One region of the Brevibacillus sp. GCM10020057 genome, then DNA from elsewhere that is predicted to be linked to it. Evidence: riboswitches for the same ligand, from Rfam matches in the RefSeq annotation. Region 1 holds a riboswitch; the other holds the start of a gene.
What was found. A riboswitch is a leader RNA that binds a small molecule or an ion and turns the genes downstream of it on or off. The one in region 1 is predicted to bind cyclic di-GMP.

Region 1 (4,377 bases):
TCAATCGAACCTTTGATCTCGGACATATGTTTGATCAGAGACAGAACGTTTTGCTTCTCCTGCATGATAATATCGCTCTGATTCGTCAAAGCCTCAATGGTTTCACGCAGAGACGATTGCAGCTCGCCAATAATCTCATTGATGTTGTCAGAGCTTTTCTTCGACTCTTCCGCGAGCTTCCGCACCTCTTCTGCAACCACGGAGAACCCTTTCCCTGCTTCACCTGCACGCGCTGCCTCAATGGAGGCGTTCAAAGCGAGCAGGTTGGTTTGTGAGCTGATATCTGTCATCGTGGTCACAATTTCGCGAATGCGTTTCATGCTTTCTTCCAGCTGTTTTGTGATGTCTACAGATTTTGTCACTTCGCTCTCGATGTTTTCCATGCCACTCAACGCTTTATTGGCAACACCTTCAGAGTTCTCAGACAGTGTCTTGATTTGCATCACTTCATTTACGAGTTTGTCCAGAGTAGACAGGTTGTCTCTCGTCGTAGCCGCGATCTCTTCCACAGCTGCGCTCAATTCTTCGGTAACGGCCGAAATATTTGTAGACTCATTGAGAACATCATGACTCTTTTGGTTGATACCGTTTATGTAATTGGAGCTGGTCTGGATATTTTCTTCCAGTTGGTTGGAATAGGAAACGACAGAAGAAGCTGCGCGTTTAATATTCGCAATCATACTTTCCAACTGATCCAGATAATCGTTGAACATGTCAGCCAACTGGCGAATTTCATCGCTACCGGAAACATGAATACGTCCGGTCAAGTCTCCACCGCCAGAAGCAATGATGCCCAAGCGGTCGCGCACCACACGCAGTGCCTTCAGGCGTTTGGACATATAAACCAGGATGACGAGGATACCTACGATAAAGAAAGCAATGACCCAAATCACAAGCATCGTCGATTCATTTGCTGCATGTTCAATGGTGTCGGTCGGGATATACATGAAGATATACCAGCCCGTAGAAGCGATCTTCTTCGCCAGAATGTAGTCCACGGAATCATGGAACAGATCCGAATCTTTCTTTTCGCTGATAACCTTTTCCATCCAGGCTTTGGCTTCCGGGTCCTTAATATCTGTTTCCAGCGTACTCTGCTTGTCTTTTTCTGCAGGATTAGTTGCGCCAGTCAAAATATTCTTGCCGGAATCTACTACGATTGCATGCGATCCATCTTCTCTCGTGAACGAGCTTGCTACTTTTTCGATGCCACTCAGCGAAATATCGACGGAAAATACTCCGTAGAACTTATCTTGCGCATAAATCGGGATGGATGCTGTCACCATCATGCCGCTGCCGAGGTCATCCTTGTATGGCTCAGTCCAAACGACCTCTTTACCGGGGTTGTTTTCAGGACGGGCGATCGTGTAGAATGCGTTTTCTCTCGACTTGCTGGTGACGTATTTCCCCTCTTTGTTATCTACAAAAGGATAAATTTTTTGGAAATTGCCTTCTGTCGTAAAATAGTACCATTGGGATTCAGGAATGGTTTTCTTGATGGTGGCAAACAGCCCATCAAATGATTCCGACGCCATGATGATTTTCTTCTGTTCGAGGGTGATTGGTCCTTTATCGATGCGGGCGTTCCCAATATCAAGCTTTGTTTTCGCCACATAATCATCCAGACCGTACAAGCCATTTGCCATCAAATATTTCTGTTGAAAAGCGCTCTCAAGCAATTCATCGGAAATCCCGTTCATTTCTTGCAATCTTTGTTCAAATGTCGAGCTTGCCAGCTTTCCTACCAGTCCAATTTTGCCAAACTCTGATCCAATCAAATCCGTCTTGCTTTCCAGGAAGTTTTTTGATTTGGTTACTTCGTCCTGCTGTATGACCTTTTTGAAACTGTTGATCATAAACATTGAAAAAACAAGTTGAACAACCAGGATGACCACAAATAATCCCAAAAACCTGATTTGGAGACTGCGAAACTTTTCTCTCAACCGTTTCATCTGAACTCCTCCTTGTTTGATCTCAGCTACGTATCTGTGTTTTGTCAAATTTTGAAAATCGGGAGCTCCAAAAAAAACTATTCGGGTATCCGAATAGTTCTATCTGTCCAATAGAAATATGTCACGGCAACCCGGCGATCATAGTTTAACAACTTTAGACCCGTAGCTTTGCGTCCTTACCTTTCGATAAGTTTGCCTATCATATTAAATTCATAAATACTGGAATTGAGATCATCGTATAACAAAGAGAGACTATAGTCAATAATCCCTATAATTCGACTTATTTTTTCACGATTCGAGTCCTCTTTCTCCATTCCCATAGTCCCTTATTTTCTCCTTTTGTCGATTTTCAGGAAGCTCAGGAAGAGAGGTGCACATTGAACAAGCGGTCAGGCAAATTGCCTCACCGCTTGTTCATTTATGACAGGGTGGCTAAACTACGCCGGAGAACCGACGTCAATCAAAGACTCGATCATGACCTTTTGGCTGTTTTCGTCCACCCACGCATGAGTTTCCAACAGCTTTTTGCGATACCACTCGATCTGCGCCTCGACCTGATTGCGGGCAGTACCGCCGAGCACGTTGCGGGCATTGACCACAGTCTCGACCGCGAGTGCTTCGTACACATCCTCGCCGATCACATCGGAAAAGCTCTGCAGCTCCTCCAGCGACAGGTCGAGCAAGTACTTTTGGTGCTCGATGCAGTACAGAACTGTCCTGCCTACCACTTCATGCGCCTGACGGAACGGCATGTTTTTGCGCACGAGGTAGTCAGCCAGGTCTGTCGCATTCGAGAAGTCGTTGGTCACCGCCTGGCGCATCCGCTCGGTTTTGACCTGCATCGTCTGGATCATCGGCGTCAAAAGAGCCAGCGCGCCATGAATGGTCGCTACGGTATCAAACATGCCTTCCTTGTCTTCCTGCATGTCTTTGTTGTACGCCAGCGGCAAGCCTTTGAGCACCGTCAACAGGCCAAGGAGATTGCCGTAGACGCGGCCTGTTTTTCCGCGCACCAGCTCGGCGACATCCGGGTTTTTCTTTTGCGGCATGATGCTGGAGCCCGTGCAGAACGCATCGTCCAGCTCCACGAAGGAAAACTCCTGGCTGCTCCAGATGACCAGTTCTTCGCACAGACGGGAGAGGTGGGTCATCAAAAGGGACGCATCCGCCAAAAACTCGACGATGAAGTCGCGGTCGCTGACAGCGTCCATGCTGTTTTGATAAATCCCGTCGAATTGCAGCAGCTCCGCCACGAACGCCCGGTCGATCGGGAATGTCGTCCCGGCCAGCGCACCCGCTCCCAGCGGCAGGACATTGACGCGCTTCCACGTCTCGGTCATGCGCTCGATGTCACGCTGCAGCATGGACGCATACGCCATCAGGTGGTAGCCGAACAGGACCGGCTGCGCGCGCTGCAGATGGGTATAGCCCGGCATGACGGTATCCAGATGCTGGCTGGCCTGCTCGACCATCGCTTCCTGGAGATACATCGCCAGCTGGATGATTTCCATCAGCTTTTCCCGCAGGTACAGATGCATGTCGAGGGCGACCTGGTCGTTGCGGCTGCGGCCCGTGTGGAGTTTGCCCCCCACCGGACCGATTTCCTCGATCAGCATTTTTTCGATATTCATATGGACATCTTCGTGGGCGACGAGAAACTCGGCCTGCCCGCGCTCGATCTTTTCTTTCACTTTTTTCAGACCAGCAATGATCTGTCTGACTTCCTCCATCGGCAGGATACCGCACTTGCCCAGCATGGCAACATGAGCCAGGCTGCCGACGATGTCCTGACGCCACATCTTCTGGTCGAAAGAGATAGAAGCAGTATACTCTTCTACGAGCTGATTCGTCGGCTTCGTGAAGCGTCCTCCCCAGAGTTTCATTGCTTGATCGCATCCTTTTCGTCCAAAATCTTGATGTCTGTCTTCATGTTCTCATGCAAGACACCTTCGTTTACTTGCGCGTAAACTTTGGTCGGCAGTCCCCACAGCTTGATGAAGCCGAGCGCCGCTTTGTGGTCGAACTGGTCGCCTGCGTTGTACGTAGCCAGCTCATGGCTGTACAGGGAGGAAGCAGATTTGCGTCCCACTACGATCGCATGGCCTTTGTGCAGTTTTACGCGCACGACGCCGGTTACGTGTTTTTGCGTTTCTTCGATGAAGGCTTGAACCGCATTGCGGATTGGCGAGTACCAAAGCCCCTCGTAAATCACTTGCGCCATTTTTTGTTCCACGATCGGTTTGAAAGACGCTACTTCACGAGGCTGGGTCAGGAATTCCAGCTCGCGGTGAGCCAGGATCAGCGTAGTCGCTGCAGGCGTCTCGTACACTTCGCGGGATTTGATCCCGACCAGGCGGTTTTCTACGTGGTCGATACGGCCTACGCCGTGGTTTCCGGCGATTTTGTTCAGTTTCAGAATCAGCTC
Region 2 (4,377 bases), on a different contig from region 1:
AGGCGGTCCAGAAGCTGCTTGTCCATGGAGGGATGGAAACGCTTGAAGCGCTTGACCTCTCGCTGTGCTTCATTTTTGGCGATCTGGGCGTACTTGATCAGATCGTTTGTGCCCTGCCCGTCGTCCGGATAGACGGCCATCCCGACGCTGACGGTAAGGTTGAACAGGAGATGCTGGATTTGAAAGGGCTCCTTCATGGCTTCCTGAATCCGGCAACAGGCGTCGACTGCTTCTTCATCAGCCGTGGGAGAAGTGAAGAACAGCGTAAATTCATCGCTTCTCATGCGGCTGAGGACGACCCCTTCCGGCAAGGATGCGCGAATGCGCTGTGCTACGGATTGGAGGACCAAATCCCCGAAGGACATCCCCAAAGATTCATTGATGGCACTGAACCGGTCAATATCGAGCAGGAGGACGGCAATTTTCTCCTGTTTGTTCCGGGACAGGGCTTCTGTCAGCTTTTCCGTAAAATAGCGCGAATTCGTAAGACCGGTCAACTCGTCATGGTAGGCCATGAAGGTGATGTACTCCTGATCTTTTTTCAGCTTTTGGAAAGGCTCCTTCACGGAGATGTGATGAAGGGCATGGAGCAGAAAGGCAAAGGCCGCCAGCTGAAAGAGATGTCCGGACAGATTGGCGAAGTCATACACATTCGGATAAGCCGTAAAGATGATGTCGCTGACGATCAGATACACAGAGGCGACCAGCAGCATCAGGTTCAGTGCAGGAGCCGTACAAAAGGACTTGATGCAAAAAAACAGGCATAAAGTCTGAATGGCAATCGCCACATACTGCAACGAGTTCTTGACTGCAGTTGTGCCTGCTCCTTCCACGACGAGCTCGGGCAACAGCTTGTCAGGGGCGTATATGATCACCATCCAGATGAGCGAATACGCCAGGCAGAGGGAGTAGGCGATCCATCGGTGATGGGGGCGGGCCTGTTTTTCATTTGCCGCGACAAAAACAAACATCCCGACTGCCTGCGTGAGCCGGGCGATCATGTAAAACCACGTTGCCTTATAAGCGGAGCTTTCCGACAAAAAGTGAGGCATTCCTGGAAAGGTGATGGCGTGCAGCAGCTCCAGGACACCTACGGAACCGAAAAGCGCTCCAATCCAAAGCCGTTTTTGGGACAAGACATGGGGAGAAAATATCCATGCCGAAATGGCTACTGCCAGGGATGAGGTAGTAACCAGCAGCTCTATGATCAAGTGAACCATCACAAAGTCATCGGTTCCGCCAAATCCATGCCACTCCTTTTGGAGAAGGAAAAGAGCGACCAAAAAGGACAGAGAAAATACGATGACCCATCGATTTTGAAGGAAAAACGTTTTTCTGCAGTTCGGATCGCGTTGAGTTCCCCCTTTCCATTCCAATCCCGAATGTCCTGTGAAATCAGATGCCTTCAGCATAGTGTGTCTGGTTCCTCCCGTTGTTTTTTGAATCATAAAGGGACTTGTCGGCCTGTTCAATCGCTTGTTGCAGCATGTTGCCATCGTGCAATTGCGAAACGCCGATAGAGACGGTTACTTTCATCAAATGGGTTCGCTTCTCCGTATAAAAGGAGGCGCTGCCGATTTTCTGTCGAATGGCATCCACCAGGGAGATCATCGTCTCTTTCTCATCGACGGCCAGAAAGAGAATGAACTCTTCCCCGCCGTACCTTCCAATCGTGGCATGCTCTGGTCCCAGGGCGTGAGCGACTTCCGTGACGATCAGGCTGGAGACCCCTTTCAGGACGAAATCGCCTGCGACATGTCCATAGGTGTCATTAATCGCTTTGAAGTAATCAATATCGATCATGATGATATACTTCCGCTTGTTTGTATGAGGATACGAGTTGACAGCCTTATGGAAGGAACGAATGTTGTACAAGCCTGTCAACGGGTCGTGGTCAGCGTAATATTGAAGCGTTTGCTTCACCTGCAGTTCCCGTTCCGCCCGGCCGATTAACACGTAGAGAATCAAGGCTGTTGTCACGCAAGTAGTGAGCCGGATTGCCATGAGCTGCTTGAAAACCATAAAGCCATCCGGGACCCAGAAAATGATGGGCACATCCGAGATGAACCAGGCAACGCAAGTGAGAACGATCAAGGATGGGAGATGCAGCTTTGGTGATTGGCGGATCGATTTGTAGAGCAAAGCGGCGAGAACCGGGAGAACCATTCCGAAAATGATCCCGGGAAAGGAACCTTCACCCCCCAGGCTCAGGCGCCAAAGACTGGTGATAAGCAATGTCGGGATAACCGCTTTCCATCCCAAAAGCACGGCCATAACCACCAACGGAATCAGCCGCAGATCGAAGCGGTACTCCCCGTACTGGATGGGCAAATAAAACATGCTGATGACGGCGAGCGATACCACGAGAATCCTTCCGATGCGAACGAAGGAGGGAGAGAGCTTGCCCTCATTTTTCACCAATTCCACCAAGCAAGCGTGCATGAAAAAAATAATCGCCACATTGGAAAGTATGGACTGAATCACCGCATTCATCATCCCCCCTCCTTCCTGACAAGGTTTGATTTTGGCTCCAGAATCGCCAAAATTGCCCATAAAAAAACCGACCTTATCTACATTCAAAAACAGGGTCGGTTGCACTACTCGCTCCCAGCCATTCAAGTGCCCAGATGTGAATGGGTGTTCATCGCTTCCACAAGGTTATGATTGTTTGCAAGTTGTAAATGGTTAAAATAGCGTAATTAATGACATTATAGCCACATTTCCGCAGATCGTCTATGATGAATCACCTGATATCTTTTCGGCAGTGCCGTCGTCTTTTGCCGGCTTTCCCCATATATATAAAAGTAGGCTTTGGCAAATGGGAGGGGAAGGGCATTGACCAACGAAGAACGCAAAGAGCTGGAGCGGTCCATTGATGAAATAACCGAGATTGCCAAGGGGTTCGGCCTTGATTTTTACCCGATGCGCTACGAAATCTGCCCGGCGGATATTATCTATACGTTTGGAGCTTACGGCATGCCGACGCGGTTTTCGCACTGGAGCTTCGGCAAATCGTTCTACCGGATGAAGCTGTCGTACGATCTGAATTTGAGCAAAATCTACGAATTGGTCATCAACTCGAATCCGTGCTACGCCTTTTTGCTGGACGGCAACTCGCTGATCCAAAACAAGCTGATCGTGGCACACGTGCTCGCCCACTGCGATTTTTTCAAAAACAACATGCGCTTTTCCAACACGAACCGGGACATGGTCGAGAGCATGGCAGCCAGCTCCGAGCGCATCCGCCAGTACGAGATCGAATACGGCAAGGAAGCAGTGGAAAATTTCCTCGATGCGTGCCTGGCGATTCAGGAGCACATCGACCCGAGCCTGCTGCGACCCAAGCTGCGCTGGAAACGCGAACCGGAGGAGCCTGCGAAAAGAAGCAAACCGGAACGCCACTCGCCGTACGACGATCTGTGGGGGCTGGACGGCCAGGAAAAGCAAGCCGAGAGCGAGCCGGCAAAGCCAGTGCGCAAATTCCCGCCCGAGCCGGAAAAAGACCTGCTGCTGTTCATCATGGAGTACAGCACCGTCCTGGAGGATTGGCAGCGGGACGTGCTGACGATCATCCGCGACGAGATGCTCTACTTCTGGCCGCAGCTGGAGACGAAGATCATGAACGAAGGCTGGGCGACCTACTGGCACATGCGCATCCTGCGGGAAATGGAACTGACGGAGGCAGAGACCATCGATTTCGCCAAGCTGCATTCCTCTGTCATCCAGCCGTCTGCAACGAGCATCAACCCGTATCATTTGGGGCTGAAAATTTTTGAGGACATCGAACGGCGCTGGGATCATCCGACCAAGGAGGAGCAGGAGCGATTCGGCCGCAAGCCCGGGGAGGGACGCGCAAAAATTTTCGAGGTGCGCGAGCTGGAATCGGACATCAGCTTCATCAGCAACTTTCTGACGAAGGAACTGGTGAACGACCTGGATCTGTACATGTTCGGCAAGCAGGGCAATGATTGGGTCGTCACGGATAAACAATGGGAGCAGGTGCGGGACGGCTTGGCGGGTGCACGGGTCAACGGCGGCTTCCCGTACCTGATGGTCCACGACGGAGATTATTTGCGGTCGGGCGAGCTGCTGTTGAAGCATCATTTCGAGGGGCTGGAGCTGGATGTGAAGTACGTGGAAAAAACGCTGCCGTACCTCTATTCACTATGGGGGAAAAGCGTCCATCTGGAGACAGTCATCGAGGATCGCCAGGTCTTGTTTACGTACGATGGCAAGAAAGTGCACCGCCGTTTTTTGTGAGGTGCCGGCATAGAGCCGCAAGCTCGGGGAGTGAACCGGGTTTGCGGCTTTTGCTGTCGAAGGAGACTATACGATTTGGCAGAGCATCGGGTAATACAACGAAAAATCCGGATGCAG

Region 2: linked by a shared signal. The riboswitch ahead of ACFSO0_RS19655 (GGDEF domain-containing protein) and the one ahead of ACFSO0_RS05170 (methyl-accepting chemotaxis protein) in region 1 are both predicted to bind cyclic di-GMP.

The regions. Positions count from the first base shown of each region.
Region 1 is NZ_JBHUJW010000018.1:33,550-37,926, forward strand. It holds gene ACFSO0_RS05170 (methyl-accepting chemotaxis protein) at 1-1,952, opposite strand, end outside; cyclic di-GMP riboswitch class I at 2,075-2,159, opposite strand; gene argH (argininosuccinate lyase) at 2,390-3,835, opposite strand; gene ACFSO0_RS05180 (argininosuccinate synthase) at 3,832-4,377, opposite strand, start outside.
Region 2 is NZ_JBHUJW010000044.1:58,636-63,012, forward strand. It holds gene ACFSO0_RS19650 (bifunctional diguanylate cyclase/phosphodiesterase) at 1-1,220, opposite strand, end outside; gene ACFSO0_RS19655 (GGDEF domain-containing protein) at 1,396-2,493, opposite strand; cyclic di-GMP riboswitch class II at 2,578-2,661, opposite strand; gene ACFSO0_RS19660 (SpoVR family protein) at 2,836-4,260, shown strand.